Regions from separate parts of the Pantoea sp. GABEPS69 genome, predicted to be linked through region 2. Evidence: predicted binding sites of a transcription regulator. Region 2 holds the regulator's gene; the other holds the start of a gene.
What was found. The regulator PurR, encoded in region 2, represses purine synthesis genes. The targets are predictions, from matches to a motif close to CANGCAAACGTTTGCNTG.
Positions count from the first base shown of each region.

Region 1: a site for PurR is predicted at 11,144-11,161, ahead of cvpA (colicin V production protein). Genes of this name have one in related genera too.

Region 1 is NZ_CP118618.1:1,219,955-1,235,399, reverse strand. It holds gene PVE98_RS05940 (MFS transporter) at 1-871, opposite strand, end outside; gene xylB (xylulokinase) at 901-2,370, opposite strand; gene dalD (D-arabinitol 4-dehydrogenase) at 2,383-3,765, opposite strand; gene PVE98_RS05925 (sugar-binding transcriptional regulator) at 3,962-4,909, shown strand; gene hisP (histidine ABC transporter ATP-binding protein HisP) at 4,999-5,772, opposite strand; gene PVE98_RS05915 (ABC transporter permease) at 5,781-6,497, opposite strand; gene PVE98_RS05910 (histidine ABC transporter permease HisQ) at 6,494-7,180, opposite strand; gene argT (lysine/arginine/ornithine ABC transporter substrate-binding protein ArgT) at 7,308-8,090, opposite strand; gene PVE98_RS05900 (UbiX family flavin prenyltransferase) at 8,359-8,928, opposite strand; gene purF (amidophosphoribosyltransferase) at 9,041-10,558, opposite strand; gene cvpA (colicin V production protein) at 10,595-11,080, opposite strand; gene dedD (cell division protein DedD) at 11,333-12,109, opposite strand; gene folC (bifunctional tetrahydrofolate synthase/dihydrofolate synthase) at 12,099-13,373, opposite strand; gene accD (acetyl-CoA carboxylase, carboxyltransferase subunit beta) at 13,460-14,371, opposite strand; gene PVE98_RS05870 (DedA family protein) at 14,522-15,184, opposite strand; gene truA (tRNA pseudouridine(38-40) synthase TruA) at 15,212-15,445, opposite strand, start outside.
Region 2 is NZ_CP118618.1:2,204,378-2,219,822, forward strand. It holds gene PVE98_RS10825 (TetR/AcrR family transcriptional regulator) at 1-257, shown strand, start outside; gene PVE98_RS10830 (alkene reductase) at 306-1,403, shown strand; gene gloA (lactoylglutathione lyase) at 1,515-1,922, shown strand; gene rnt (ribonuclease T) at 2,034-2,711, shown strand; gene PVE98_RS10845 (Grx4 family monothiol glutaredoxin) at 2,753-3,088, opposite strand; gene PVE98_RS10850 (C40 family peptidase) at 3,451-4,251, shown strand; gene PVE98_RS10855 (YnhF family membrane protein) at 4,298-4,387, opposite strand; gene purR (HTH-type transcriptional repressor PurR) at 4,673-5,698, shown strand; gene punR (DNA-binding transcriptional activator PunR) at 5,695-6,600, opposite strand; gene punC (purine nucleoside transporter PunC) at 6,721-7,923, shown strand; gene cfa (cyclopropane fatty acyl phospholipid synthase) at 8,232-9,380, shown strand; gene PVE98_RS10880 (riboflavin synthase subunit alpha) at 9,424-10,062, opposite strand; gene PVE98_RS10885 (MATE family efflux transporter) at 10,256-11,629, shown strand; tRNA gene PVE98_RS10890 (tRNA-Val) at 11,837-11,913, shown strand; tRNA gene PVE98_RS10895 (tRNA-Val) at 11,917-11,993, shown strand; tRNA gene PVE98_RS10900 (tRNA-Val) at 12,005-12,081, shown strand; gene pykF (pyruvate kinase PykF) at 12,426-13,838, shown strand; gene PVE98_RS10910 (major outer membrane lipoprotein) at 14,140-14,376, shown strand; gene PVE98_RS10915 (L,D-transpeptidase family protein) at 14,463-15,445, opposite strand, start outside.

The DNA of each region.
Region 1 (15,445 bases), 980 kb from region 2:
GGATCCAGCCCAGCTTCTCGCCGGTAATACCCCAGAAAATATTGGTAAAAATGGTGACAAAGAAGAACACCGCCCAAATCTGCAGCCATTCGGAGATAGTAAAGCCGAGCCGATCGACAAACAGAAGCGGCATAATGATGGCAAAACCAAACAGCGACAGCGTATTGATGATGCGGATCATGCAGGCGTAAAACATATGCTGATTGGTGAACAAGATAGTCACGGCACGCGACATCTCGGTCATCTTATCGCGCAGCGGCAGATTAACGCGTGAACGGTCAACCGGGACGTTGCGCAGGCTGAAATAGGCTAACACACCGCCGCAGGCGACCCAGACAATAGCCAGCCACAGGGTGCCGGTTTCGCCCAGCATCGGAATGGTCAGACTCGGCAGGTAGCTGCCCACCACGCCAATACCTACGGAGTACATCGCCCAGAACCAGCCGGTAGCGGCGGCCAGCTTGTCACGCGGCAGCACCTGCACCAGCATCATCATGAACGAATAGATAAAAAGCGGATAGGCCAGGCCGCGAATGCCGTAGAACAGCACCATCAGCGGATAGTTACGCAGCCCGAGTCCCAGCGACATAAACAGCGCATGCATGACGATCCACAGCATAAAGCCAATCATCATGGCGCGCTGCGGCGTAATCAGCTCCGCCACCACGCCAGAGGCCCACGCGGCCAGCGCGGCGGCGAGGCCATAAAAAGTAAACACCACTGCCGACTGGGCCGGAGAAAAGCCCATGTCAGTGATGTGGCGCGACAAAAACGCCATTTCGAAGCCGTCGCCCGCCATAAAAATTGCGATAGCCAGGAACCCCCAGAACATCTTTTTCGGTAAGCCAAACCAGTATTCATTCGATTGCATGACAATCTTCCTTCCGTTCGCTAATCCGATCAGGCAGGCAGCAATGCGCGCGCCTGCTGTTGTTGTACGTAGAGTTCACGGAACAGGCGCAGACGCTGCTGCAGCACCGCCCCCCGCGCCGCATCAGGCTGATAACGCGCCTGCACCGGCGGCTTCAGGCACACTTCTGCCTCGCGGCCGCCATCCGCTAACCACGCCAGCCGCGCCGCGCCCAGCGCGCCCGAGGCGCTGGCCGGATGGGTCACTATTGGCAGTTGCAGCACGTCGGCAATCAGCTGCGCCCATAGCGTGCTGCGCGCGCCGCCGCCGGTCAGGCTGCACTGTTGAATCTGCTGCTGCGTATCGCCCAGCACTGCCAGACCATCCGCAAGACCAAAGGCTACGCCCTCGATCACCGCATAGCCGAGCAGCGCACGTGGCGTTTCGTGGCGTAAATGGAAAAATGTACCGGTCGCGTGCGGATCGTTGTGCGGCGTGCGTTCGCCGGAAAGATAAGGCAGAAAGAGCGGTGCCTGCCGCAGCTGTTCCGCGCTAAGCTGCGCCATTTCGTCCATCAGCTGGCTTTCCGTGACCGAAAGCAGATTACACAGCCAGCGCAAACAGCTGGCGGCGCTGAGCATCACGCTCATCTGATGCCAGCGTCCCGGCAACGCATGGCAGAATGCGTGCACGCCGGATTGCGGATCGGCGCGCAGCCGATCGTTAACCACAAAGATCACGCCAGAGGTGCCGAGAGAAATAAAGGCATCGCCCGCGTTGACCGCGCCGACGCCTATCGCCGACGCCGCATTGTCGCCGCCGCCGCCAGCGAGGCGCACCGTGGGCGATAAGCCCCATTCGCTGGCCAGATCGGCGCGCAGCGTGGCGCTGACCGCACTGCCTTCAACCAGTTCGGGCATCTGCGCGCGCGTCAGCCCGCTGATCGCCAGCAGTTCGTCGGACCAGTCACGCTGCGCCACATCCAGCCACAGCGTCCCAGCGGCATCTGACGGCTCGCTGACAAAGCGCCCGGTAAGTCGCCAGCGCAGGTAATCCTTCGGCAGCAACACCTTATCGATGCGGCGAAATATTTCCGGCTCATGTTCAGCCACCCAGCGCAGTTTCGGCGCGGTGAAGCCAGGCATAATCAGGTTGGCGGCGATCTGCATCATTTGCGGATATTGCTGGCGCAGCGCATCACACTGCGCCGCGCTGCGCGTATCGTTCCACAAAATGCACGGTCGCAGCACCACACCGGCCGCATCCAGCAGCACCGCGCCGTGCATCTGACCCGAGAGACCGATGGCGCGAATCGCGGCCCATATTTCCGGCACCTGCTGGCGCAGCCCGGCGATCGCCTGGCCACAGGCCTGCCACCAGCACTCGGGATCCTGTTCCGCCCAGTGCGGATGCGGGCGCTGCACGCTGAGCGTGACGTGATTCGACGCCACGATCTCGCCCTGTGGGTTCAGGATCAGCGCTTTGAGTTCAGAGGTACCAATATCAATACCGAGATACATGATGTGCGCTCCTTACACCGTCGCTGGCTGCAGCAACTGCTGCTCCAGGGCGTTTACGCTGCGCGCCACCAGCGCATGAAAGGCGCGATCGTCAGCCAGTTCAGCAAACAACGACGTGTCGCTGAGAAACGTCTGCAGCGCATTTTCACCGGCCAGCTGCTGGCGCAGCGCGTCGGCGTTGAGCACGCCATCCTGATAAGCGTACGGCAGCTGACCACTGGCCCAGCGTTGCAGAAACAGGTAAAACAGCGCCGGCAGCACAGCGGTGGCCGTGGGTTCTGCGCCACGCTGATAGCATTCGCGCAGCGTAGGCGTCACCATGCCCGGGATTTTCGATAGCCCGTCGGCACCGACGCGCTGGTTGGTATCTTTAATGTAGGGATTGCTAAAGCGTGCCAGCACCACGTCGCGATAATCCGCCAGATCCAGCGGGCTGGGCGACAGTGACGGAATCACATCCTGGGTGATGTAGTTATAAGCCAGCTGATAAATCGCAGGCTGGCGCGTGCTGTCATCAATGTAATCCTGCCCGGTGAGCGTGCCGGCCCAGGCTATCGCTGCGTGCGTAGCGTTAAGAATGCGTATTTTCGCCTCTTCCCAGGGTAGCACCGATGTCACCAGCTCTACGCCCACTTGTTCCAGCGCCGGACGTCCGGCAATGAAATCATCCTCAATCACCCACTGGATGAAGGATTCCGCCATTACCGCTGCGCCATCGTCTTTGCCGGTAGCTGCTTTGACGCGCTCGGCAACATCCGGCGTCGGGCGCGGCGTGATGCGGTCAACCATGGTATTGGGCGAAGTGGTGTTATCACGCACCCAACTGGCCAGCGCGCTGTCGCCCTGCGCGGCAAGAAACGTCAGCAGGCCGTGACGGAAGCGTTCGCCGTTGTGGCGCAAATTATCGCAGTTGAGCAGCGTGACCGGCGCACCGCCGCTGGCCACGCGCTGGCGCAGAATGCGTGCCAGCGCGCCATAAATAGTGCGGACTTCACCGCGAAGATCGGCCTGGATGTCTGGCTGGCCGAGATCGAGCTCATGTGCGGGCGTCAGATAGTAGCCAGCTTCAGTCACGGTAAAACCAATGACTTTGGTATGGGCACTGGCACCTTGCGCCACCAGCGCGCTGATTTCCGCGTCCCACGGCAAAATGGTGCGCAGCGACGTGATGGTTTCATACGCGCGCTCGCCCTCCGGCGTTACGGTTTCCAGCACATATTCGCCGTTTTGCGCCTGCAGCTGGTCAAGCAGCGCTACCGCGTCGCCACGGATGTTGCCGAGCGCGATGCTCCAGCTGTCATCGCCCTGCTGGCGTAGCTGATGCAGATACCACGCCTGATGCGCCCGATGAAAAGAACCTGCACCGATATGCATCCATACTGATTTCGTCGTCATAGCCGCCTCGAATTAAACATTTGCCAAAATTAAGGGCATTTGCCCGATACGGCGTAGCATAGTCGCCGCCGGGGCGATCGTTCTGAGAGATTCATCACAATTAATACTTTTGCTCTTTTTGAGGGCTTTTGCTCAGTTAGCGCTTTAGATGCAAGACGCGATAAACTGGCGTATCGGTTTTTGACGGAACAATGCGATGAGCAGAGAAGAGAAGAAGCAGGAGCTGGCGGCACGGGCAGCCTGGATGTATTACGTGGCGGGCCTGACGCAACAGGAGATTGCGCGCGCGCTGGGCTTATCGCGCCAGGTGGCGCAGCGGCTGGTCTCAAGCGCGCGTGAGATGGGGATGGTTAGCGTGAAGATTGACCACCCGATTACCCACTGCCTGCATCTGGCGCGCGAGATAGCGCAAAAGTTTGGCCTGACGCTGTGCCGCGTGGTGCCGTCAGCCGGGCTGGATGACGCGGCGATTCAGCAAATGCTGGCCGTAGAGGGCGCGGCGGTGATGGCGCAGTTTATTAACGAAGAGACCCCGCAGGTATTTGGCATCGGTTCCGGTAAAACGCTGCGCTCAATCATTGATGCGCTACCCTGGGTTGAACGCCCACAGCATCAGTGCGTATCGATGATTGGCGCGATTGCGCGCGACGATTCCGGCACCCGCTACGACGTGCCGCTGAAAATGGCGGAAAAAATGCAGGGCAAGTATTTCTTCATTCCGGCACCGCTTTACGCGGATACGCCGCAGGACAAAGCCATGTGGGTGCAGCATCAGGTGTACCAGCGCGTAGCCCAGCGTGCGCTACTGGCGGATGTCGCGTTTGTCGGCATTGGTGAAGTGATGCCGGGCTGCCCGCTCAATGCCGAAGGGTTTATTACCGATGCACAGGTCAAGGCGCTCAACGCGCGCGGCGTGGCTGGCGAAATGCTGGGGCACTTTTTCAATCAGCAAGGGGAACGCGTTTTCGGCGAAACCGATGAGCTGCTGACCAGCGTGCTGCTGGAAAGCCAGACGCAGCGCAACATTATCGGATTTGCCGGCAGCGCGCGCAAATACGCGGCAATTCAGGCCGCGCTAAACGGGGGCTGGGTTTCCGGGCTGGTGACCGATGAAGACACCGCGCTGAAGTTGCTGCGTGAGTGATTAAAAAGCGCGGCGCGATTTATCGCGCGGACCATAGCGCCGCATAGCTGGCCAACGCGCAATGAACCGCGCCGCTACAAATCTGTTGCCTATTTCAGCGAGCCTTTAAGAAACTGCTGCAGCCGCGGGCTTTTCGGATTGCCGAACAGCGCGTCCGGCGGCCCTTCCTCTTCAATCTTGCCCTGATGCAGGAAGATCACGTGGCTGGAGACGTGGCGCGCGAACTCCATCTCATGGGTCACCACCACCATGGTTTTGCCCTCTTCCGCCAGCTTCTGCATGATACGCAGCACTTCGCCTACCAGCTCGGGATCGAGCGCCGACGTCGGCTCGTCGAACAGCAGCACCTCCGGCTCCATCGCCAGCGCGCGCGCGATTGAGACGCGCTGCTGCTGACCGCCCGAAAGGTGCACCGGATATTTCGCCTGCGCGCGCTCGTCGATGCCGACCTTATTGAGATAGTTGACGGCGCGGGCGCGGGCGTCCGCTTTGCTCAGTCCCAGCACCTGAATCGGCGCCTCCATCACGTTCTCCAGCACCGTCATGTGGCTCCACAGATTAAAGTGCTGAAACACCATGGTGAGGCGAGTGCGCAGCGAACGCAGCTGCTCTTTATTGGCTACCTTGAGCTGACCGTCGGTGTCGCGCACCAGGTTGATCGGCTCGTTGGTCACGGAAATGGTGCCTTCGCTCGGCTTTTCCAGGAAATTAATGCAGCGCAGGAAGGTGCTTTTCCCCGATCCCGACGATCCGATGATGCTGATCACGTCACCTGCATCGGCCTGTAAAGAGACCCCTTTTAATACTTCATGGTCACCGTAACGCTTATGCAGTTCGGTCACGCTTAATTTGTTATCAGCCATAGTTCTACTCAATGCGATGACGAAGGTTTGATGTGTGCGAGAAAGCGGCGCTCCGCCAGACGGAACAGGCTAATCAACACATAAGAGATAATCAGATAGAGCACCGCCGCGATGCCGAACGCGGTAAAGGGCTGATAGGTCGCCGAGTTAATATCGCGCGCGATCTTCAGCAGGTCAGGCACCGTTGCGGTAAAGGCGAGCGCCGTGGAGTGCAGCATCAGGATCACCTCGTTGCTGTAGGCGGGCAGCGCGGTACGCAGCGCGGACGGCAGGATAATGCAGCGGTAGAGCTTAAAGGTAGAGAAGCCGTAGGCGCGCGCCGCCTCGATTTCGCCGTGCGGCACGGCGCGGATCGCCCCGGCGAAGATCTCCGTGGTATAGGCGCAGGTATTAAGGGTAAAGGCCAGCAGCGTACAGTTCAGCCCGCTGCGGAAAAAGGCGTTAAGCAGCTCCGAGCCTTTTACTACCTCTAGCGTGTACATGCCGGAGTAGAACACCAGCAGCTGCACATAGAGCGGCGTGCCGCGAAACACATAGGTAAACAGCCAGACCGGCGTGCTGACAAAGCGGTTCGGCGAGACGCGCGCGATGGCCAACAGCACCGCCAGGCAGCCGCCGATCACCACCGACAGGATCAGCAGCCACAGAGTAATGGCGACGCCGGTAAAGCGATAGCCGTCGGTCCAGAGCAGGGATTTCCAGTACTCCTGAATAATATCGATCATAGCTCCGCCCTTTTTACGCCGACCGAGTAGCGGCGATTCAGCCACCACAGCACGCCGTTCGACAGCGTGGTAAAGATTAAATAGATCGCGCCGGCGACGATGGCGAAGTAGAACGGCTGCCAGGTGCTTTTACCCGCCAGCTGCGTCGCTTTCACCACATCCTCCAGCCCCAGCAGCGACACCAGCGCCGTGGCTTTCAGGATCACCTGCCAGTTATTGCCGATACCGGGCAGCGCGTAGCGCATCATGCCGGGAAACAGAATGCGGCGAAACACCTGTGAACCGGTAAAGCCGAAGGCGGTGGCCGCTTCGATCTGCCCTTTCGGCACGGCGAGAAACGCGCCGCGAAAGGTTTCGGTGAAGTAGGCACCGTAGATAAAGCCGAGCGTAATGATACCGGCCACCATCGGGTCGATATCGAACTGGGCGAGGCCCATGGCGTCGGTCAGCGCGTTCAGGGCGATCTGCAGGCCGTAAAAAATCAGCAGCATCAGCACCAGGTCGGGCACGCCGCGGATCAGGGTGGTATAGCCTTCAAACAGCATCGCCAGCGGGCGACTGCGGGAGAGTTTCGCGCCCGCGCCGATCAGGCCGAGCACAACAGCCAGCACCACCGAGCTGAGCGCCAGCTCCAGCGTCACCAGGGTGCCTTTGAGAATAACCTCGGAATAGCCGTACAACATTTAATCGATCCTGTCGTGGAGAAAACATCAATGTCCTGCCCGCGGGCGCGCCAGCGGGCAGTCCTGACCAGATTGCGCGTTGCGCCGCGCGGCTCAACGCTGGAGGATCAGGTAAAGGTCGACAGGGTTAGTCACCGTACACATTGAAATCAAAATACTTTTTCGCGATCTTGTCGTAGGTGCCATCTTTACGCATCGCCTCGAACGCGTTGTCGATGGCCGTCTTCAGCTCGCTATCGTCTTTACGCAGTCCCATGCCGGTGCCGACGCCAAAAATCTTGTCGTCTTTCACCGCCGGACCGGCGAAGGCGTAGTTCTTGCCTACCGGCTGCTTCAGGAAGCCTTCGCTCGCCTGCACTTCATCCTGAAACGCCGCGTCGATACGACCCGCGTTCAGATCCTGATAAACCAGATCCTGGTTCGCGTAAGGCGTTACGTTGACGCCTTTAGGGCGCCAGTTCTGATTGGCGTAGGTTTCCTGCGTGGTGCCCTGCAGCAGGCCGATGTTTTTGCCTTTCAGCGACTCGATGGTCGGCTGAATCGGCGAGCCTTTCGGCGCCACCAGACGGGCGTTGGCCGCATAGAGTTTGTCGGAGAAGGCGATCTCTTCCTGACGTTTGGCGGTAATGGAGAGCGAGGAGATGATGGCGTCGATCTTCTTCGCCTTCAGCGACGGGATCAGCGCGTCGAAATCGCTCTCGACATAGGTGCACTTCGTATTGATGCGTTTACAAATTTCGTTGGCAAGATCGATATCGAAGCCAACGAGCTGTCCTTGCGCGTTTTTCGATTCAAACGGCGGGTAAGTCGGGTCAGTCCCAATGCGAATCGACGACGGCACCGCGGCGAAAACGCTGGCGGCGCTGGTCAGGCCCAGCATGAGAGAAAGAGCCAGAACTCGCTTTTTCATAGATTACCCTCAGTGAAGTGCTTTTTGTTATGGGTGCGTGATGTGTTTGCGCTTGTTAAGCCACATATTTCTTGCATATTTCATGCCAGCAATGCAAGCCATTCGCGCGCCCGGCAGCGCGTCAGTAAGGCGTTGCCGCCGGGTTTGTGAGGGAAATATATCAGTGATGTCAGAGAGAAAAAGCGACCTTGTTAACTTTTGGTGCACCAAATGCACGAAGAGTGATCGCTAGCGCGCATTTGCACCTGGTCAGTGCAAAATATGACGGTTATGCACCATTCCAGCGCGTAAAAAGATCCTGCGGCAGCGTAATGTCGAACTGATCGACGACGCGGTTAACCGTCTGATCCACCAGCTCCATAATCGACTGCGGGCGATGATAAAAGGCCGGCACCGGCGGCATTATCACCGCGCCCAGCTCGGCGGCGGTGGTCATCATACGCAGATGACCGATATGCAGCGGGGTTTCGCGCACTCCCAGCACCAGCTTGCGCTGCTCTTTCAGCACAACATCGGCGGCGCGCGTCAGCAGGCTGTCGCTGTAGCTGTGCACGATGCCGGAGAGGGTTTTCATTGAGCACGGCAGGATCGCCATGCCCAGGGTCTTGAACGATCCCGACGAGATGCTGGCGGCGATATCGCGCACGTCATGCACCACATCGGCCAGCGCCTGCACTTCGCGCAGCGTATAGTCGGTCTCCAGGCTAAGCGTCTGCCGCGCCGCCGGACTCATCACCAGATGGGTTTCTACCTCGCTGACCTGCTGCAGCACCTGCAACAGCCGCACGCCGTAGATCGCGCCGCTTGCGCCAGAGATGCCAATGATGAGTCGTTTCATGCGTGTTCCTTGCGGGTTCAGAGAGGCGCTATGATAGCGCGGGCCAGAACAGGAAAACAAACGGGGCGGATTTCTCCGCCCCGTACTTTTCCTGTCATCGCTGAGAACGCGCTTAGCCTTCGTTATGCAGCTCGAGGTTCTCGACTTCGTTCTGACGCTGCAGCGCTTTGGCGTCGTCGTTGCGCAGCGACTGGAGATACTCCAGGTACTGCTGATCGACATCTTTGGTGACGTAGACGCCGTTAAACACCGAACATTCGAACTGGGCGATATCGGGGTTCTCTTCGCGCACCGCTTCGATCAGGTCGTCCAGATCCTGGAAGATTAGCGCGTCGGCTTTAATCAGCTGGCAGATCTCATCGACTTCGCGGCCGTGCGCGATCAGCTCGGTGGCGCTCGGCATATCGATGCCGTAGACGTTCGGGAAGCGAATTTCCGGCGCGGCGGACGCCAGGTAAACGCGTTTCGCGCCCGCTTCGCGCGCCATCTCGATAATCTGCTCGGAGGTGGTGCCGCGCACGATAGAGTCATCCACCAGCAGCACGTTCTTGTCGCGGAACTCGGCGCGGTTGGCGTTGAGCTTGCGGCGAACGGCACTGCGGCGCAGCTGCTGGCCCGGCATGATAAAGGTGCGGCCAACGTAGCGGTTTTTCACAAATCCCTGACGATAGGGCTTGTCGAGAATGCGCGCGATCTCCAGCGCGATATCGGTAGAGGTTTCCGGAATCGGGATCACCACGTCGATATCGAGATCTTCCCACTCGCGGGCAATTTTCTCGCCCAGCTTGGTGCCCATGCGCACGCGCGCGCTGTAGACGGAGATCTTGTCGAGGAACGAATCGGGACGCGCAAAGTAGACGTACTCGAACAGGCACGGGTTGCTTTTTGGGTTCTCGGCGCACTGGCGCGTAAACAGCTGGCCTTGCTCGGTGATATAGACGCCTTCGCCCGGCGCGACGTCGCGCAGGAACTCAAAGCCCAGCGTATCGAGCGCCACGCTCTCGGAGGCAACCATATACTCGACGCGGCTGTCAGGCAGTACGCGCTTGCCCAGCACCAGCGGACGAATGCCGTTGGGATCGCGGAAGGCGACCATGCCGTGGCCGATGATCATGGCGACGACGGCGTAAGCGCCCCGCACCTGCTGATGCACCGCTGCCACCGCCGCGAAAATGTTATCCGCTTCCAGCGGGTCGTTCTGAAAACGGTCCAGCTCCTGCGCGAAGATATTCAGCAGGATTTCAGAGTCTGATGTGGTGTTGACGTGACGGCGGCCCTTTTCGAACAGGTGCTTGCGCAGGTCGTGCGCGTTAGTCAGGTTACCGTTATGGGCCAGCGTAATACCGTACGGCGAGTTAACGTAGAACGGCTGCGCTTCAGAGGCGCTGGAGCTGCCTGCGGTCGGGTAGCGAACGTGGCCGATTCCCATATTGCCCTGCAGACGCTGCATGTGGCGAGCTTCAAAGACATCGCTGACGAGGCCGTTCGCCTTACGCAGACGGAAGCACTTCAGCGCATCGATAGTACAAATGCCTGCGGCGTCCTGCCCGCGGTGCTGCAGCACCGTTAACGCATCATAGATCGACTGGTTGACCGGCATAAACCCGGTGATACCAACAATACCGCACATGTTGTCATTTCCTCATTAGCCGCACTCCCGGTGGCGTCACCGGGGCAAAAAACTCGACGTGCTTTTCAGGTAGTCAAAAAACCATCTGATTATATAACTGAACTGGGGAATGAGCTGGGACTGCTGCCAGTCCGGACTTTTGGAAAAGCCGGTGAATGTGTCGAGGAAGAAAAGGATCGCGCTAACGATCAGCACGCCGCGTAACGCCCCGAAACAGACCCCCAACACCCTGTCGGTTCCCGACAGGCCGGTCTTTTCAACCAGCGAGCCGATCACATAATTGACTATCGCGCCGACAATCAGCGTCGCGACGAACAGCACCGCGATGGCGATGCCGTTACGCACCAGTTCGTCGTCAAAACCTGTAAACCAGACTGCAAGGTAGGCGTAGTAATGACTGGCGACAAAAAACGCGCATCCCCAGGTAACGAGAGATAAGGCTTCACGGACAAACCCTCGAATCAGGCTGACCAGAGCCGAAAAACCAACTACCGCAATAATGACGTAATCAATCCAGATCATGAACTCTTCCAGCGCCAGTGCGTTTGCACCCCTGCATCCAGTTCGGGGCGCATTCTAACAGAAAAAGAAAACGTTTGCGTAGCGCTTTTCCTTTTCACCTTCCATAAAAAGGGCGATGAAAAAAACTTTCCTCGCCCTCTGGAGATTCAACTGTTCAAGCCGTTGAATCTAAAATATTTATATTGCGCCGCGCGGCTTTAACACTGCGTGCGGCGCCGCCTTTTTATACCATAGGCGGCGCCAATCGATGCCTTAGCGCGCGCTATAGGGCTTCACCACGCCGCCGAGGCCGGAGACGCTCTGCAGCTCTGAAAGCGAGCTCTGCAGTTTGGCTTTTGAAGCGTCTGGGCCGACATAGATACGGGTGATTTGTCCCTGCACGGGCGTAGACGGCACGGTAAAGGAGCGATAGCCCGACAGACGCAGCTTCGCGACAATTTCGCTCACCTTTGCCGCGTTTTTCAGCGCGCCGAGCTGCACCACGTAAGCCTGACCGGCAGGCGCGCTCTGCTCTGCGGCCTTTGGCGTTTCCACTGGCTTAGCCGGTTCGCTCTGCTTCGTTTCTACGGGCTTCGTTTCCACCGGCTTAGACTCGACCGGTTTCGGCTGCGCTTTCGGCTGCTCGACCGGTTTCGCTTTCGGCGTTTCCGCCGGCCGGGTTTTCGGCTGCTCAACCTGACGCGGTTTCGCCGGCGCGTTCTGATGCACCGGCGGCGGCGTCACCACGCTGGGTTCGCTTTCGCTCTGCGGCGTGGCGTTGCCCTGCTCGGCGACCGGGTTGGCGGCGGCGCTGCTGCCGCTGCTTACCGCGCTGCCCGCGCCCTGCGGCGGCTGCGCCGGCAGCGGCTGCGTCACCGGCGGCACCATCTCGCTATCCTGCTGGTCGTCCGGCTTCGGCACCAGCGGGATCGCCGCGAACTCCTCTTTATAGTGCTTCTTTTTGCCGTCCAGCAGGCCCGGCAGCACAATCACGCCGACCGCCACCAGAATAATGGTGCCGACCAGGCGGTTCTGAAACTTACTTGCCACGACCTTTCTCCGTCTCTGTCGATTCCATGACCTGCGCCACGGTATGGAAAGATCCACATACCAGCACGATGCCCTGCGCCTCGGCCTGCCCGCGCGCCGCCTGCCAGGCGCTTTCCACGTCGGCAAAGGCGGTCGCCGCGTCGCGAGGCAGATGCGCCATTAGCTCATCGGCGGTGGCGCCGCGCGGTCCGTCAAGCGGCGCGCAGTACCAGCGATCGATTTGCGGCGCCAGCGCCGTCAGGGTGCCGGCGATATCTTTATCATGCAGCATCCCCACCACCGCGTGCACCCGGCCGCGTTTCGGCAGCTGCGCCAGACGCGATGCCAGATAGCTCGCCGCATGGGGGTTATGCGCCACGTCGAGGATCACCCGCGGCGATTCGCTTACCGTCTGAAAACGGCCGGGCAGGATCGCCAGCGGCAGGGTATTGCGAATAATCGCTTCGCTGACCTTCAGGCCGGAGGCGCGCAGCGCCGCCAGCGCCGTGGCCGCATTGGGCAGCGGCACCTGCGGCAGCGGCAGGTCGTTCAGCTCGCCCTGCGCGTCGCGGTAAGCCCAGCTTTCCGGCTGCTGGCTGTAGTGCCAGTCACGGTCGCGACGCAGCAGCTGCGCGCCCTTCTCCGCCGCGACGGCAGCGATGCTGGCGGGCATATCCGGCTCGCCGACCACCGCAGGCTTGCCGCCGCGAAACACGCCCGCTTTCTCGCGGCCGATGCTTTCACGATCGGGGCCGAGCCAGTCGGTATGATCCAGCGCGATGCTGGTCACCACCGCCACGTCGGCGTCGACGATATTGGTGGCGTCCAGGCGGCCGCCCAGCCCGACTTCGAGGATCGCCACATCAAGCTGCGCCTGTTGAAACAGGTTCAGCGCGGAGAGCGTGCCGAATTCAAAATAGGTCAGGGAAACGTCGCCGCGTCCCGCTTCGATTTTCGCAAAGCTGGCGGTATGCAGTGCGGCGTCAAGCTCTTCGCCCTGCACGCGCACGCGTTCGGTATAGCGCACCAGATGCGGCGAGCTGTAGACGCCGACGCGGTAGCCCGCCGCCATCAGCAGCGTTTCGAGCGTACGGCAGGTGGTGCCTTTGCCGTTGGTGCCGGCGACGGTGAAGACGAAGGGCGCGGGTTTTAGCAGGTCGAGGCGCTGCGCGACGCAGCGAATGCGATCCAGGCCCAGCTCGATGGTCTGCGTGTGCAGATGCTCAAGATAGTAAAGCCACGTGGCCAAAGGCGACGTGGCTTGAGGAAGGTGAAGAGTGTCCATATGTCCCGTTTAACAGATTTTGACCCGGTTCAGCCGGTTCGACGGTGCATTGGTGAAAGGCGCGGCGCGCGCGCCTCTCTCTCCTGTCAGGCCTCGTTGCTTTCCGGCTCTTCCGCAGGCGCGGTCGGTTCGCCATCGTGCAGCGGCGCGGGAAGATTCATCATCTTCGCCAGCAGGCTCGCCAGTTTATAACGCATTTCCGGGCGGCGAATGATCATATCGATCGCGCCCTTCTCAATCAGGAACTCGCTGCGCTGGAAGCCCGGCGGCAGCTTTTCGCGCACGGTCTGCTCGATAACGCGCGGACCGGCGAAGCCGATAAGCGCCTTCGGCTCAGCGACGTTAAGGTCGCCCAGCATCGCGAAGCTGGCGGAAACGCCGCCCATGGTCGGGTCGGTCAGCACCGAAATATAGGGCAGACCGCGCTCCTGCATTTTGGCCAGCGCGGCGCTGGTTTTCGCCATCTGCATCAGCGACATCAGCGCTTCCTGCATACGTGCGCCGCCGCTGGCGGAGAAGCAGATCAGCGGACAGTTGTCTTCCAGCGCCTGCTCGACCGCACGCACGAAGCGCGCGCCGACCACCGAGCCCATCGAGCCGCCCATAAAGGCGAACTCGAACGCGGCGGCCACAATCGGCATGCCGTGCAGCTGGCCTTTCATCACGATCAGCGCGTCTTTCTCTTCTGTCTCTTTCTGCGCGGCGGCAAGGCGATCCTTATACTTCTTGGAGTCGCGGAATTTCAGGATATCCTTCGGCTCCAGCTCGCTGCCCAGCTCGGTCTGCGTGCCCTGATCGAGCAGGCTGTTGAGGCGCTCGCGGGCGTGCATGCGCATGTGATGGTCGCACTTCGGGCAGACCTCAAGATTACGCTCCAGCTCGGCGCGGTACAGAACCTGACCGCAGCTGTCGCACTTGGTCCAGACCCCTTCCGGGATGCTGGCACGGCGTGCAGGCGTAACGTTGCTTTTATTAAGAATGCGTTCAATCCAGCTCATTGAAGACCTTTTTGTTTAAAACTGACCTGGTCCAGTCATCTTATTTGCCGCTGAAAACCGCTTCAGCAGACATGAAATGTCGCTCATTAAACCACAACCCATTCCGACTGTGGATAAAAATCTGGTCTAACCGCGGCGCGACCGAACCCGTTACGGCTGTTTACCCTGTTTCGCCTGGCGGCGATGACGCCACACTTCAATCACGCCGGGCAGCACCGACACTACAATGATCCCCACGATCAGCAGCTTAAGGTTCTCCTGCACCACCGGCAGGTCGCCAAACAGATAGCCCGCGTAGGAGAACAGCAGCACCCACGCCAGCGCGCCGGCGACGTTAAACAGGGCGAAATGGCGATAGGACATATGCCCCATGCCGGCGACAAAAGGCGCAAAGGTGCGCACAATCGGTACGAAACGCGCCAGGATGATGGTTTTGCCGCCGTGGCGATCGTAAAACGCATGGGTTTTATCGAGATAGCTGCGGCGGAAGATGCGCGAGTTCGGATTGCTGAACAGACGCTCGCCGAACAGACGGCCGATGGTGTAGTTCACCGCGTCGCCCAGCACGGCGGCCACCACCAGCAGCGCCGCCATCAGGTGGACATTGAGGTCGTTGCCCGGCAGCGCCGCCAGCGCGCCCGCTACGAACAGCAGCGAGTCGCCCGGCAGGAAAGGCGTGACCACCAGGCCGGTTTCGCAAAACAGGATCAGGAACAGAATGGCGTAAATCCAGATGCCGTACTGCGCAACCAGCTCGGCCAGATGCACATCAATATGCAGAATAAAATCAACCAAAAAATGGACGAACTCCATAACGCCTCTCTGAAATGACCTGCTAAATTAATCCACCAGGAACAACGGCCCCATTGGCGGTTCGGGTAACGCAAAATGCGACGGATAATCCACCGCCACTAAATAGAGTCCTTCCGCTCTGGCCGTCGCCGCCGCCAGGGTGCGATCTTTCGCCGCCAGCAGCGTCGCCATCCACTCCTCCGGCTGGTTGCCGCAGCCGATCTCCATCAGGCTGCCGACGATATTGCGCACCATGTGATGCACAAAGGCGTTGGCCTTGAT
Region 2 (15,445 bases):
CGGAAGTCTGCGATCTCTCCGAGCCGATGCGCGACGCCCTGCAGCGCGGCGCCAGCCGCATTATCGCGGCTTATACGCAAACGCTGGAAGCAGCGCTGCGGCAGGAGACGATGAAGCTGCCCTACGCGCCGCGCGAGATGGCGGAAGTGATCTATATTCTGTGGCTGGGCGCCAGCCTGCAGAGCAAGCTGTCCCGCGAGCCGCAGCCGCTGCGCCTCGCATTGAGCACTCTCGAACAGTGGCTGCAAACCCACTGATTTTAAAAACGTTGTTTTATAGCAGACCGGTCTACTACAGGAGTTGTTATGGCAAGTACCCAGCTGTTTAGCCCGCTTAAAGTAGGTGCGATTACCGTACCGAACCGCGTATTTATGGCGCCGCTGACGCGTCTGCGCAGCATCGAGCCAGGCGACATTCCGACGCCGCTGATGGGCGAATATTATCGTCAGCGCGCCAGCGCCGGCCTGATTATCACCGAGGCGACGCAGGTCTCCTTCCAGGCGAAAGGCTACGCCGGCGCGCCGGGTCTGCATACCCAGCCGCAGATTGCCGCCTGGAAAGCGATTAACGCAGGCATTCACGAGGCGGGCGGCCACAGCGCCGTTCAGCTGTGGCACACCGGCCGTATTTCGCATAACAGCGTGCAGCCGGAAGGCAAGGCGCCTGTCGCGCCCTCCGCCATCGCCGCCGGCACGCGTACCTCGCTGCGCGCGGAAGACGGCAGCGTCTACCGCGAAGAGACCTCGACGCCGCGCGAGCTCACCATCGCCGAGATCAAACAGATTGTGGCCGACTTCGGCCAGGCGGCCGCCAACGCGCGCGAGGCGGACTTCGATCTGCTGGAGCTGCACTCGGCGCACGGCTATCTGATGCATCAGTTTTTGGCGCCAGACTCCAACCGTCGTACCGATGAATATGGCGGCAGCATTGAAAAACGCGGCCGCTTCGCGCTCGAAGTGGTCGACGCCGCCATCGCCAACTGGTCTGCCGATCGCGTCGGCATTCGCGTTTCGCCGATCGGCAGCTTCCAGAACCTGGATAATGGCCCTGAAGAAGAGAAAGCCGCGCTGTGGTATATCGGCGAGCTGGCGAAACGCAATATCGCCTATTTGCACCTTTCCGAGCCGGACTGGGCGGGCGGCAAGCCTTACAGCGACGCCTTCCGCGAAAAAGTGCGCGCGATCTTCCCCGGCGTGATTATCGGCGCGGGCGCCTATACCGTGGAGAAAGCGGACGATCTGATTGCGCGCGGCCTGATCGACGCCGTGGCCTTTGGCCGCGACTTTATCGCCAACCCCGATCTGGTGGCGCGTCTGCAGCAGGACGCCCCGCTCAACCCGCAGCGCCCCGAGAGCTTCTACGGCGGCGGCGCGGAAGGCTATACCGACTACCCGACGCTTTAAGCGTGACGCTGGCGTGACAACGGTTACGCCAGCGGCCGTTTTTTGCTATTTTCACCGCTATACTTAGCGTTTGAGTCATCAGAAGATGACGATTTAATAAAAGAGGATGTTATGCGTTTACTTCACACCATGCTGCGCGTTGGCGATCTGCAACGTTCCATCGACTTCTACACCCGCGTTCTCGGCATGCGCGTGCTGCGTCAGAGCGAAAACACGGAGTATAAATATACGCTGGCATTCGTTGGCTATACCGAAGAGAGCGAAGGCGCAGTCATCGAGCTGACCTACAACTGGGGCGTGGACAGCTACGATCTCGGCAACGCCTACGGCCATATCGCGCTGGGCGTGGATGACGTGGCAGCCACCTGCGACCGCATCCGCAACGCGGGCGGCAAGGTCACGCGCGAAGCGGGTCCGGTGAAAGGCGGTTCCACCATTATCGCCTTCGTCGAAGATCCAGACGGCTACAAGATCGAGCTGATCGAAAATAAACATGCCGGTCACGGCCTGGGCAACTAAGTTTGCCGCTTCAGTCTGCACGCTGCGGCAGGCTGAAGCTTTCCCTTCTGCTGCACCCTCCTCTTTTTTTTGCCATAATGCGCGCTGCCTATTTTCTGCTATGAGATGCTGATGTCTGAAACGAACTCCCTGAACGCGCTGAATCAACGTTTCCGAGGTTTCTATCCTGTGGTGATCGATGTCGAGACCGCAGGCTTTAACGCGCAGACCGATGCGCTGCTGGAGATCGCCGCCACCACGCTGAAAATGGACGAAGACGGCTGGCTGCACCGCGACCAGACGCTGCATTTCCACGTCGAGCCTTTCGAAGGCGCGCTGCTTCATCCGGAGGCGCTGGCGTTTACCGGCATCGATCCCAGCAACCCGCTGCGCGGCGCGATCAGCGAATATGAGGCGCTGCACGCCATTTTCAAGATGGTGCGCAAAGGCATCAAGGATCACCACTGTAATCGCGCCATCATGGTGGCGCACAACGCAACCTTCGACCTTAATTTTATGATGGCCGCCGCCGGGCGCGCCGGGCTGAAGCGCAACCCTTTCCATCCGTTTGCCACCTTCGACACCGCTGCGCTGAGCGGGCTGGTGCTGGGGCAAACGGTACTGGCGAAAGCCTGTAAAGCGGCAGGCATGGATTTTGACAGCACCCAGGCGCACTCTGCGCTCTACGATACCGAGCAGACGGCAACGCTGTTCTGCGAACTGGTGAACCGCTGGAAACGGCTGGGCGGCTGGCCGCTGCCGATGGCGGCGAGCGACGACGACGCGGAAGCGACGCCGGAACAGGCGTAAAAAAAGGCCGACTTGCGTCGGCCTTTTTTATTGCGCTGCTTTTATTCCGCTTCTTTGTGCTTTTCCGCCGTCTCTTTGATCAGCGACTGCAGTTCGCCGCGCTGAAACATTTCGACGATAATATCGCAGCCGCCGACCAGCTCGCCGTCTACCCACAGCTGCGGGAAGGTCGGCCAGTTGGCGTATTTCGGCAGCTCGGCGCGAATATCAGGGTTCTGCAGAATATCCACGTAAGCAAAGCGCTCACCGCAGGCAGAGAGCGCCTGCACCGCCTGCGCAGAGAAACCGCAGCTTGGCAGTTTCGGCGAGCCTTTCATATACAGCAGGACCGGGTTTTCTGCGATCTGGCGCTCAATTTTTTCTACAGTACTCATAATTGCCTTCCTTAATTCCCTACTTCGTGTTTGTTTATTGTAGCGACTTCGCCCCGTCCCTGAAAACGACAATTTCTCGCTTGCCAGGCGAAACCGCCATGTTTGTTAAGTTCTTTAGTAAAGATCTGGCTTTTTCTGACGATAATCAAAACTTAAGCTGTTCATAACTGGTAATAACTTTGCTGCTATAAACTGCTGAAATCGCTCATTTATGAGTCAGATGCAACCCTGTAACAGTTTAATAGAAAAATGGCTTAACTTTTGAAAAAAACCTGGCTTAGAATGGCCCCGGCGCTGATCTCCGATCAGATTTTTCTAACCTCGTTACGGCCTGTTGTCGTAACCGCTAACCCTGTAACCGGACTATGCGATTACTGATTACGCTCTTTATATTAGCTTTCGCGCAGCTGTTCATGAACATCGCTTCGGCCTCACCGCAAGCGCCGGTTAACGCCAGCCTGCACAAGGCGGAGAAAAAAAGCGCGCGCGAAGATGAGCGCCGCAAACGGCGACCGGTTAAAACCAGCGCGAAAAAAGCGCGCCCTTCTACTGCGCAAAAACTCAAACTGAAAAAGCAGAAGAAAATTGAAACGGCTAAGCTTTCCCCTTCCGCCGCCGACACCAAAAAAACCCTGAAATCTTCTCGCAAACGCTATGGCCGCCAGCGCTCGCTGAGCACCGTAAAAGCCGCTACTCTCCCGCTGCTGGATAGCGACGGCACGCCCACCATCAAAATGAGCAAGTCCCATCGCCTGCGTTACCAGAAAGCGCGCGAAACGGCGATGACCAAGCTGATGGGTCAGTTGGGCAAGCCTTATCAGTGGGGCGGTACCTCGCCGCATACCGGTTTCGACTGCAGCGGCCTCGTCTGGTACGCCTATAAAGATTTGGTAAAATTCAGAATCCCGCGCACCGCCAACGAAATGTACCACCTGCGCGACGCTGCGCCGGTGAAGCGCGAGTCGCTGGAAAAAGGCGACCTGGTCTTCTTTCGTATCAACGGCCGCGGCACCGCCGACCACGTCGGGGTTTACCTCGGCAACGGCAAATTCATTCAGTCGCCGCGCACCGGAAAAGATATCCAGATTAGCGGGCTCTCGGATGATTACTGGCAGCGTCACTATATCGGCGCGCGCCGGGTAATGACGCCGAAAACCATTCGCTAAACGCGAAAAAAAACCGGGATAATCCCGGTTTTTTTATCGCTGTCTGTTAGTGCATGACGGCGGTAAAGCTAAAGGCCACAATCATCAGCAGCGCCGCGCCGGTGGTCATTAATGCCAGTTTCAAATCGGTGCTCATTTCCTCTCCTTATCCACACAATTATCAGGGTCTTGTGCGATTTTCCCATAGTTGTCGGTAAAAATCTCGTTTTATCCCGCAAGCCTTGTTAGAATCCCCGGCTTTGTTGCGCAACTGACGCAACGCCCGTACCGTTCGTACGCAACAGCCCCTGTTTTGTCCTGCCCAGTGAGTATTTCACCGACAAAAACTGTAGCGAATTAACAGAAAACTCTCTTAGCGGACGCAAACGTTTAACATTATGCTTATCAGTGGGTTATTGATAAGTTCTGGAGTCTCTTTTTAATGGCAACAATTAAAGATGTCGCGAAGCGCGCGGGTGTTTCCACCACCACCGTTTCCCACGTGATCAATAAAACGCGCTTCGTTGCGGAAGAGACGCGCAACGCCGTCTGGCAGGCGATTCAGGAATTACACTATTCGCCCAGCGCCGTGGCGCGCAGCCTGAAGGTCAACCACACTAAAACGCTGGGGCTGCTTGCCACCTCCAGCGAAGCGCCCTATTTTGCGGAAATCATCGAAGCGGTCGAGCACCACTGCTTCGAGCGGGGCTACACCTTAATTCTTGGCAACGCCCACAACGATCTGCAAAAGCAGCGCGCCTATCTGTCGATGATGGCGCAGAAGCGCGTCGACGGCCTGCTGGTGATGTGCTCCGAGTATCCGGACGATCTGCTGAAGATGCTGGAAGAGAACCGCAATATTCCGATGGTGGTCATGGACTGGGGCGAATCGCGCGGCGATTTTACCGACACCGTGCTCGATAACGCTTTCCAGGGCGGCTATCTGGCGGGACGCTATCTGATTGAACGCGGCCATCGCGATATCGGCGCCATTCCCGGCCAGCTGGAGCGCAACACCGGCGGCGGGCGCCATGCGGGCTTTTTGCAAGCGCTGGAGGAAGCAGGCATCGCGGTGCGTCCCGAATGGATCGTACAGGGCGATTTCGAACCGGAATCGGGCTATCAGGCGATGCAGCAGATCCTGCAGCAGAAGCAGCGCCCGACGGCGATCTTTTGCGGCGGTGATATTATGGCGATGGGCGCGATCTGCGCCGCCGACGAGATGGGACTGCGCGTGCCGCAGGATATTTCGGTGATCGGCTATGACAACGTGCGCAACGCGCGCTACTTCACTCCGGCGCTGACCACCGTGCATCAGCCTAAAGCCCAGCTGGGCGAGAAGGCGCTGGAGATGCTGCTCGATCGCATCACCAGCAAACGCGAAGTGTCGCAGACCATCGAAGTGCATCCCACGCTGATTGAGCGCCGCTCGGTCGGCGACGGCCCGTTCCGCGACTACCGCCGTTAATCCTCGCTTAACCACTCCTGATTGAGCGTTTGCGCATCGCCGAGATAGCTGAGCAACCAGCTAAGCGCCGGCGATGCGCGCGCCTCCGACCAGCTCACGCAGCAGTGACTTTCCGGAAAGGGTGCAGGCAGCGTCAGCTCCGCCAGCTCGCCCTTATCCAGCAGCGGACGCGCCAGATGGCCCGGCATCATCGCCACGCATAAGCCATCCAGCACGCACGCCAGCCCCGCCTGCCAGTCCGGCACCACCAGTCGGCGCTGGTTATCCAGCGTCCAGGTCATGCGGCGCGGCAGCGCGCGCGAGGTATCCTCCAGCACCAGCGACGGCCAGACGCGCAGCGCGTCGTCGTCGAGCTGCGGCTGCTGCGTCAGCGGATGGTGGCGCGCCACGACGCAGCGCCAGTTCAGCGCGCCCATATCGCGAAAGGAAAAGCGCCCGCCGACCGGGATCGCCTGGGTGGCGCCGATCGCCACGTCGACGCGTCCGTCGGCCAGCGCGTCCCATACGCCGTTAAACACCTCATAGCTGATGTGCAGCTCCATATCGGGAAAGTGTCGATAGAAGTCGGTCACCAGCTGACGGCTGCGTGGCAGCTTCACGATGCGATCGACCGCGATGCTGAGCTGCCCGCGCCAGCCGTTGGCCAGCTGCTGGCACTGCCTGCGGGTGGCGAGCATTTTTTTGATAACCTCGCGGCCTTCGCGCACGAAATGCTCGCCAGCGGCGGTCAGCGCCACGTCGCGATGCTGCCGTTCAAACAGCGGCACCGCCAGCCATGTTTCCAGCTGGCGCACCGTATAGCTGACGGCAGAGGGCACGCGATGCAGCTCCTGCGCGGCGGCGCTAAAACTGCCGGTGCGCGCCACGGCGTCTACCACTTCAAGCGCATATTCGGACCACATGCTTTTTCCTTTCAAAAATTTTCACAGCACTCTGCAAATATTAACGTTTCACAGCGGCAGGCGCACCCTTTTACACTTTGCCGCGTTTAACCTGCCTGACGAAATATGAGATTAAAAACCATGCTGTCATCAAAAGGATTTATGCCCTACCTCGCTCTGCTCAGCATGCTGGGCTTTCTGGCGACCGATATGTATCTGCCCGCCTTCGGCGCGATGCAGATCAGCTTTAATACCTCGCCCGGCATTATCAGCGCCAGTATGAGCCTGTTCCTGGCGGGTTTCGCCATCGGTCAACTTTTCTGGGGCCCGCTTTCCGACCGCATCGGCCGCAAACCGGTTCTGCTGATGGGGCTGGGACTGTTCGCGCTCGGCTGCGCCGGCATGCTGTGGGTGGAAAATGCGGTGCTGATGCTGGCGCTGCGCTTTATTCAGGCAATCGGCGTCTGCGCTGCGGCGGTGAGCTGGCAGGCGCTGGTGGTGGATCGCTATCCGCGCGCGCGCGCCAATAAGGTGTTCGCCACCATTATGCCGCTGGTGGCGCTTTCGCCCGCGCTGGCGCCGCTGCTCGGCGCCTGGCTGATTAGCCACTTTCACTGGCGTTCGATCTTTCTGGTGCTGACGCTGACCGGCGTGGCGCTGATGCTGGTGACGCTGCGCCTGCCCGCCAGCCGCCCGACGGCAAAAGAGGCGGGCGATCAGCCCGGCTTCTTCTCGCTGCTGCGCTCCGGCGTCTATGGCGGCAACGTATTGATCTATGCCGCCTGCTCCGCCAGCTTTTTCGCCTGGCTGACCGGCTCGCCCTTTATTCTCGCCGATGCGGGCCTGACGCCGGCGGATATTGGCCTGAGCTATATTCCGCAAACTATCGCCTTCCTGCTGGGCGGATTTGGCTGCCGCGCCCTGCTCAACCGCTTTGCCGGCGCGCAGCTGCTCCCCTTGCTGCTGGCACTTTACAGCCTGAGCGTGACGACGCTCTTCGGCGTGGCGCTTACCGGAAGCCACAATCTGATCGCCCTGCTTGCGCCCTTTTGCGGCATGGCGCTGGCGAACGGCGCGATTTACCCGATCGTGGTGTCGAATGCGCTGCTGCCGTTCCCGCACGCCACCGGTAAAGCCGCGGCGCTGCAGAATACCCTGCAGCTCGGTCTTTGCTTCCTTGCCAGTCTGGCGGTCTCCGCAGGTTTACAACAGCCGCTGCTAATGACTACGCTGATTATGGTGACCACTATCGCACTGGCGATGGCGGGCTACGTCTGGCAGCGACGCGCCAGCGCACAAATGGATATTGTCCGCGTTACCACTCCCTGCCAGGATAATCACTAAGGCAACTTTTATAGTTAGCTGCCTAACAATAAGTCGTTGAATACTGACCTGGTTGAGCATATACTCGATCAGGTCAATAAATCTGCAACAAATCAATAACATAATTGTTTTATTATTAGGCGAAGCTTATCGCCCGGATGGTGTCTGCGCGCGCGTTCCCTGCTGCGTCAGACAACGAATTTCAGATCCAATCCTTTGTAAAACGTCGGATATCAGGCGCACGGAGCAATCCGTGACATTTCTCACAGGCCTTGAGAAATTGACTATTCTTTTTCTCAGGTTCAACGCGGACAGGTGATGGAGTAGCTATGAGTTCATCGTTAATAGAAGAAGTGAGCCTTGAAGAAAACCACTGGTATCGCATTGTCCACGAAATGCTGGAAAAAGCGGACATCGAAATCAACGGCAGCCGCCCCTGGGATATTCAGGTTAAACAGCCTGACTTTTTTAAGCGCGTGATTCAGGAAGGCTCACTTGGTCTTGGCGAAGCTTATATGGATGGCTGGTGGGAGTGCGAACGGCTGGATATGTTTTTTCACCGCGTGCTGAAGCATAAGCTGGACCAGCAGTTGCCGCACCACTTCAAAGATACGCTGCGCGTGGCCGCCGCGCGTCTCACCAACTTACAGTCGAAAAAACGCGCATGGATCGTGGGCAAAGAGCATTACGATCTCGGGAACGACCTCTTCTCACTGATGCTCGACCCCTATATGCAATACTCCTGCGCCTACTGGAAAGAGGCCGAGACGCTGGAGCAGGCGCAGGAAGCGAAGCTGGATATGATCTGCCGCAAACTGCAGCTGGAGCCGGGCATGACGCTGCTGGACATCGGCTGCGGCTGGGGCGGGCTGGCAGAGTATGCCGCTCGCCACTACGGCGCGGTGGTGCACGGCGTGACCATCTCGGCAGAGCAGCAGAAGCTGGCGCAGCAGCGCTGCGAAGGACTGGACGTCACTATCCTGCTGCAGGATTATCGCGATCTTAACCAGCAGTTTGATCGTATCGTTTCGGTGGGCATGTTCGAGCACGTCGGCCCGAAAAACTACGCCACCTACTTCGACGTGGTGGACCGCAACCTCAAGCCGGACGGACTGTTCCTGCTGCACACCATCGGCGCGATCCGCACCGATATGAATGTCGATCCCTGGATTGATAAATATATTTTCCCCAACGGCTGTCTGCCGTCGGTGCGTCATATTGCGGACGCCAGCGAGTCTCATTTCATTCTGGAAGACTGGCATAATTTCGGCGCCGATTACGACACCACGCTGATGGCCTGGTACGAGCGCTTCCTGCAGGCGTGGCCGCAGCTGGCCGAAAAGTACGGCGAACGTTTTAAGCGCATGTTCAGTTACTATCTTAATGCCTGCGCCGGCGCCTTTCGCGCCCGCGATATTCAGCTGTGGCAGGTGGTTTTTAGCCGCGGCGTAGAAGGCGGCCTGCGCGTCGCGCGCTAAGCCGATCTGTTGAATAAGGCGCCTGGAGCGCCTTTTTTTATGCTTATTCGACGTCCGGGCGCAGAGCCGCTGCTTCACGCTGCGCCAGCACGCGCTCGACGGTATCGACGATCGCCTGAGTGTGCGGATCGATCTCGATATTGACGCGGTGTCCCAGCTTTTTCGCGCCAAGCGTAGTGCGCTCCAGGGTTTCTGGGATTAAATAGACGCAGAATTTGCTTTTGGTCACTTCGCCCACGGTCAGGCTAATGCCGTCAATACCGACGAAGCCTTTATGCAGAATATATTTCATCTGCGCCGGGTCCTGAATTTTAAACCAGACTTCGCGGTTATTTTCCGACTGGATAATTTTGCAGATTTCTGCAGTGGTCATAATATGGCCAGACATCAGGTGGCCGCCGATCTCATCGCTGAATTTCGCCGCGCGTTCAATATTGACGACGTCGCCTTCCTGCAGGTCGCCTAAATTGGTGACGCGCAGCGTTTCTTTAATCAGATCGAAACTGACGCGGTTGCCTTCAATGGCCGTGACCGTCAGACAGCAGCCGTTATGCGACACCGACGCGCCCAGCGCCAGCCCCGGCAGCAGCTCTTCCGGCAGCTCTGCGACATGGGTGCGAAACAGATCTTTTTCTTCAATGGACACAATCTTTGCGGTGCCCTGCACAATTCCGGTAAACATAGTTTTGGCCTCTGCGAAGTTTGCTCTAGCTTACCACAGCTTAGCGCGCGGATATTATTTCCGCGTCGCGTCCGCTTTACAGCCGCAATATAACGCACAGCGTGACAAAACTTGGTGAATCCTGTTAATGCCGCTACACTAACCGCGCATTTCTCCGGGATCACTCCCCTTTTCTTTTTTAACAGGTGTTAACGTGCAGAAGTATTTAACAGAAGCGCGTCAATTGCTTGCCCTTGCGATTCCGGTCATCCTTGCTCAGGTGGCGCAGACCGCAATGGGATTTGTAGATACCATCATGGCCGGCGCGGTTAGCGCCACGGATATGGCCGCCGTCGCAGTCGGCACCTCTATCTGGCTTCCGGCCATTTTATTCGGCCATGGTCTTCTGCTTGCATTGACGCCAACCGTTGCGCAACTCAACGGCTCCGGCCGCCGCGAACGTATCGCTGAACAGGTTCGCCAGGCCTACTGGCTGGCCTTCTTCGTCGCCATTCTGATTATGGCGGTGCTGTGGAACGCCGGTTACGTGATTCGCGCCATGCAGGATATCGACGAACAGCTGGCGCTGAAGGCGGAAGGCTATCTTCATGCCCTGCTATGGGGCGCGCCCGGCTATCTCTTTTTCCAGGTGATGCGCAACCAGTGCGAAGGCCTGTCGAAAACCAAACCCGGCATGGTGATGGGCTTTATCGGCCTGCTGGTCAATATCCCGCTCAACTGGATCTTTATCTACGGCCACTTCGGCATGCCGGCGCTGGGCGGCGTGGGCTGCGGCGTGGCGACCGGATCGGTGTACTGGGTGATGTTCCTGGTGATGCGGCTGTGGGTGCGCCGCATGGGCGGCATGCGCGATATCCGCATGGCCTCTCGCTGGTCGCCGCCGTCACGCGCCGTGCTGCAGCGCCTGTTTTCGCTCGGCCTGCCGGTGGCGCTGGCGCTCTTTTTCGAGGTGACGCTGTTCGCCGTGGTGGCGCTGATGGTGTCGCCGCTGGGCATCGTCGACGTTGCGGGCCACCAGATTGCGCTGAACTTCAGCTCGCTGATGTTCGTGCTGCCGCTGTCGCTCGGCGTCGCCACCACTATTCGCGTCGGCTATCGGCTGGGCCAGGGCTCAGCTGAGCAGGCGCGCGTTGCGGCCTGGACCGCGCAGGGCGTCGGCGTCTGCATGGTGGCGATAACCGCGCTGCTGACCGTGACCTTCCGCCATCAGATCGCCCTGCTCTATAACGACAACCCGGAAGTGGTCGCGCTGGCGGCGCAGCTGATGATGCTGGCGGCAATCTACCAGTTCTCCGATTCGATTCAGGTAATCGGCAGCGGCATTCTGCGCGGCTATAAAGATACGCGCTCGATCTTCTTTATTACCTTTATCGCCTACTGGATACTGGGGCTGCCCAGCGGCTATACGCTGGCGATGACTGACTGGGTAGTGCCGCGTATGGGTCCAGCGGGCTTCTGGTGCGGGTTTATTATCGGCCTGACTTCGGCGGCGATCATGATGCTGTGGCGCATTCGCCGCCTGCAACAGCTGCCTGCGCAGGTGATCCTCACGCGCGCCGCGCGCTGAGCCGTGCGGTCGGGGGAGATGTCGGGCTTCGGCTCGTCTCTCTCCTGGCGCGGTCAGCCCTGATGCGCCTTTAACGTCCTGCTACGTCTAAAAAAACGACGCATAGCGCAGTTGCTGGTCAGTCAGCACTAAAAAAGCGTTTTTCCCCTTGCCAGCGTTGCGGCGTGTCGTTAATATTCGTCCCCGCTGTCGCCCTGACAGCGTGTTGCGCTCTTAGCTCAGTTGGTTAGAGCACCACCTTGACATGGTGGGGGTCGATGGTTCGAGTCCATTAGAGCGCACCAAGTGCGTCCGTAGCTCAGTTGGTTAGAGCACCACCTTGACATGGTGGGGGTCGGTGGTTCGAGTCCACTCGGACGCACCAAATTTCTGAATGCGCTCTTAGCTCAGTTGGTTAGAGCACCACCTTGACATGGTGGGGGTCGATGGTTCGAGTCCATTAGAGCGCACCACTCTTGCGGTTTTCCTCCCTTGCGCAACTTCGCTTTTTATTGATCTCCGTCGTTTCCTTCTCCGCTTTTTAATTGGTTTTCGGATACTTAGCGTCTATACTATCCGGCGTTGTTCCACTTGAAAGGTTTCAGCGCGGCGTGCCTATGGCGATAACTCACACTCTTTGCGCAACACGCTATTGTCGGTTTCCAGACGTAACCGCACAACTTCCCTGCACGCTCAGCCTGCGTCACCTATTCTTACGTTGTACTGTCCGTTTCGTTATCAACCAGAATTCTCATTTCGATGCGTCGTCATCGAATCCCAACCTTTATCATCCATCACAACTTACAGATAACCTGTCATGAAAAAGACCAAGATCGTTTGTACTATCGGCCCGAAAACCGAATCTGAAGAGATGCTGACCCAGCTGCTTGAAGCCGGCATGAACGTTATGCGCCTTAACTTCTCGCACGGCGATTACGCCGAGCACGGTCAGCGTATCGCCAACATGCGCGCGGTGATGCAGAAAACCGGTCGTCAGGCCGCTATTCTGCTCGACACCAAAGGTCCGGAAATCCGCACCATGAAACTGGAAGGCGGTAACGACGTATCCCTGAAAGCGGGACAGACCTTTACCTTTACTACCGACCAGAGCGTGATCGGCAACAGCGAGCGCGTCGCCGTCACCTACGCTGGCTTCACTGAAGATCTGAAAATCGGCAACACCGTGCTGGTAGACGATGGTTTGATCGGCATGGAAGTTAAAGAAGTGACGGAAAACGCCGTCGTGTGCACCGTGCTGAACAACGGCGACCTCGGCGAGAACAAAGGCGTTAACCTGCCGGGCGTCTCTATCCAGCTGCCTGCGCTGGCGGAAAAAGATAAGCGCGACCTGATTTTCGGCTGCGAGCAAGGCGTCGACTTCGTGGCGGCCTCCTTTATCCGCAAGCGCTCAGACGTGCTGGAGATCCGCGAGCATCTGAAAGCCCACGGCGGCGAACATATTCAGATCATCTCCAAGATCGAAAACCAGGAAGGCCTGAACAACTTTGACGAAATCCTCGACGCCTCTGACGGCATCATGGTGGCGCGTGGCGATCTGGGCGTAGAGATTCCGGTAGAAGAAGTGATCTTCGCCCAGAAGATGATGATCAAGAAGTGCAACAAGGCGCGCAAGGTAGTGATCACCGCTACCCAGATGCTCGACTCGATGATCAAAAACCCGCGCCCTACTCGCGCGGAAGCGGGCGACGTGGCCAACGCCATCCTCGACGGCACCGATGCGGTCATGCTTTCCGGCGAGAGCGCCAAGGGCAAATACCCGCTGGAGTCAGTGACCATCATGGCCACCATCTGCGAGCGTACCGACCGCGTGATGAAGTCACGCATCGATGCGCTGGAAGACTCCCGTAAGCTGCGTATCACTGAAGCCGTCTGCCGCGGCGCGGTGGAAACCGCCGAGAAACTGGAAGCGCCGCTGATCGTGGTCGCCACCGAAGGCGGCAAATCCGCCAAATCGGTGCGCAAATACTTCCCGGATGCCACTATCCTCGCGCTGACCACCAATGAGACCACCGCCCGCCAGCTAATCCTGAGCAAAGGCATTGAAACGCGTCTGGTCACCGAGATCGCCTCTACCGACGATTTCTATCGCATCGGCAAAGAAGCGGCGCTGGAAAGCGGCTATGCGCAGAAAGGCGACGTGGTTGTAATGGTATCGGGCGCATTAGTACCAAGCGGTACCACAAATACGGCCTCAGTACACGTCATTTAATTCGTTTGAGCATTTATTTAAAAGCGCCTTTAGAGGCGCTTTTTTTATTCCGTCACTAATACAAAACCGGGAAATTTCCAATCGATAATAACTATTCAATATCCTCCGAAATTAAGGTTAATCCGATTAAATCTCTCTGTTTTCGCTAAATATTTTTATCATATGCGGTTAAGCGCTGCTTCTTTGAGCGAACGATCAAGTTTAAGCATCTTCTCATCAAAAATTTATTCTCAACTTAAAAAGCTTTGTGTAATACTTGTAACGCTACATGGAGATTAACTCAATCTAGAGGGTATAAATAATGAATCGTACTAAACTGGTACTGGGCGCGGTAATCCTGGGTTCAACTCTGCTGGCTGGTTGCTCAAGCAACGCTAAAATTGACCAGCTGTCTTCAGACGTTCAGACTCTGAACGCTAAAGTTGACCAGCTGAGCAACGACGTGAACGCAATCCGTTCTGACGTGCAGGCTGCTAAAGATGACGCAGCTCGTGCTAACCAGCGTCTGGACAACCAGGCTCACTCTTACCGTAAGTAAGAGTTCTGGTATTAAAAATGGCGCCCATGTGGCGCCATTTTTTTTGCTCTGATTTTGCCGCCAGGGCATGGCGGCAACTGTCGGGTTCAGGGTGTCGTCTGCGCGTTCTGCGCCTGCTCTGACGCCGCCTCAGCAGGCGCTGCCACCGCCTCCCCGCTCGAAACCAGCACCGGCATGCCAGAACGACGCTCCAGCGCCGCTTTGATCAGCGCGCCGTCACTCTGCGGACTCTTGATAAACTTTTTCATTGCCGGGCTGAGCGCTATCGGCATGGTCTGCGGATCGTCTTTATCGCTGTGCGACAGCGGCTGATGCACTTCGACATAGCGCTTCCCGTCGGGCTCGACGGCATATTTTACCGGCTGATTGATCACCTGCACGCGCGTCCCTTTCGGCACGCTGTTGAACAGCGCTTCGATATCCTGCGGACGCAGGCGTATGCAGCCGGAGCTGACGCGCATGCCGATGCCGAAATCGGCGTTGGTGCCGTGGATCAGATAGTTGCCGCTGCCGCGCGCCAGGCGCAGCGCAAACAGCCCCATCGGGTTTTCCGGGCCAGCAGGCACCACCGCCGGCAGCGTGATGCCATCTTTGGCGTAGCGCTTGCGGATATTGACGGTCGGCGTCCAGGTCGGATTGGGTATCTTCTGGCTGATGCTGGTCACCATCACCGGCGTCGCGGCGCCGAGCTGGCCGATGCCGATGGGATAGACGATGACCTTGTCTTCGCCTTTGGGGTAGTAATAGAGGCGCAGCTCGGCCAGGTTCACGACAATCCCCTCGCGCGGCGTATCCGGCAGCAGCATCTGCTGCGGCACCACTAACTGCGTGCCCGCCTTCGGCAGCCAGGGATCGGTGCCGGGATTCGCCTCCAGCATGCTAAGCAGCCCAATCTGGTATTTCGCCGCAATCGCTTCAAGCGGACGTTTGTCATCGGGGACGGTGGTTAACTGATTTTCGCCGATAAGGCGGCTGTCGGCGGCAGGAAGCGGGTATTCCGTGGAGAAAGCCGGCGCGGCAAGTCCAACGCTTAGCAGCAGCGCACCGGCGAAACGTAAGGCTGATTTCA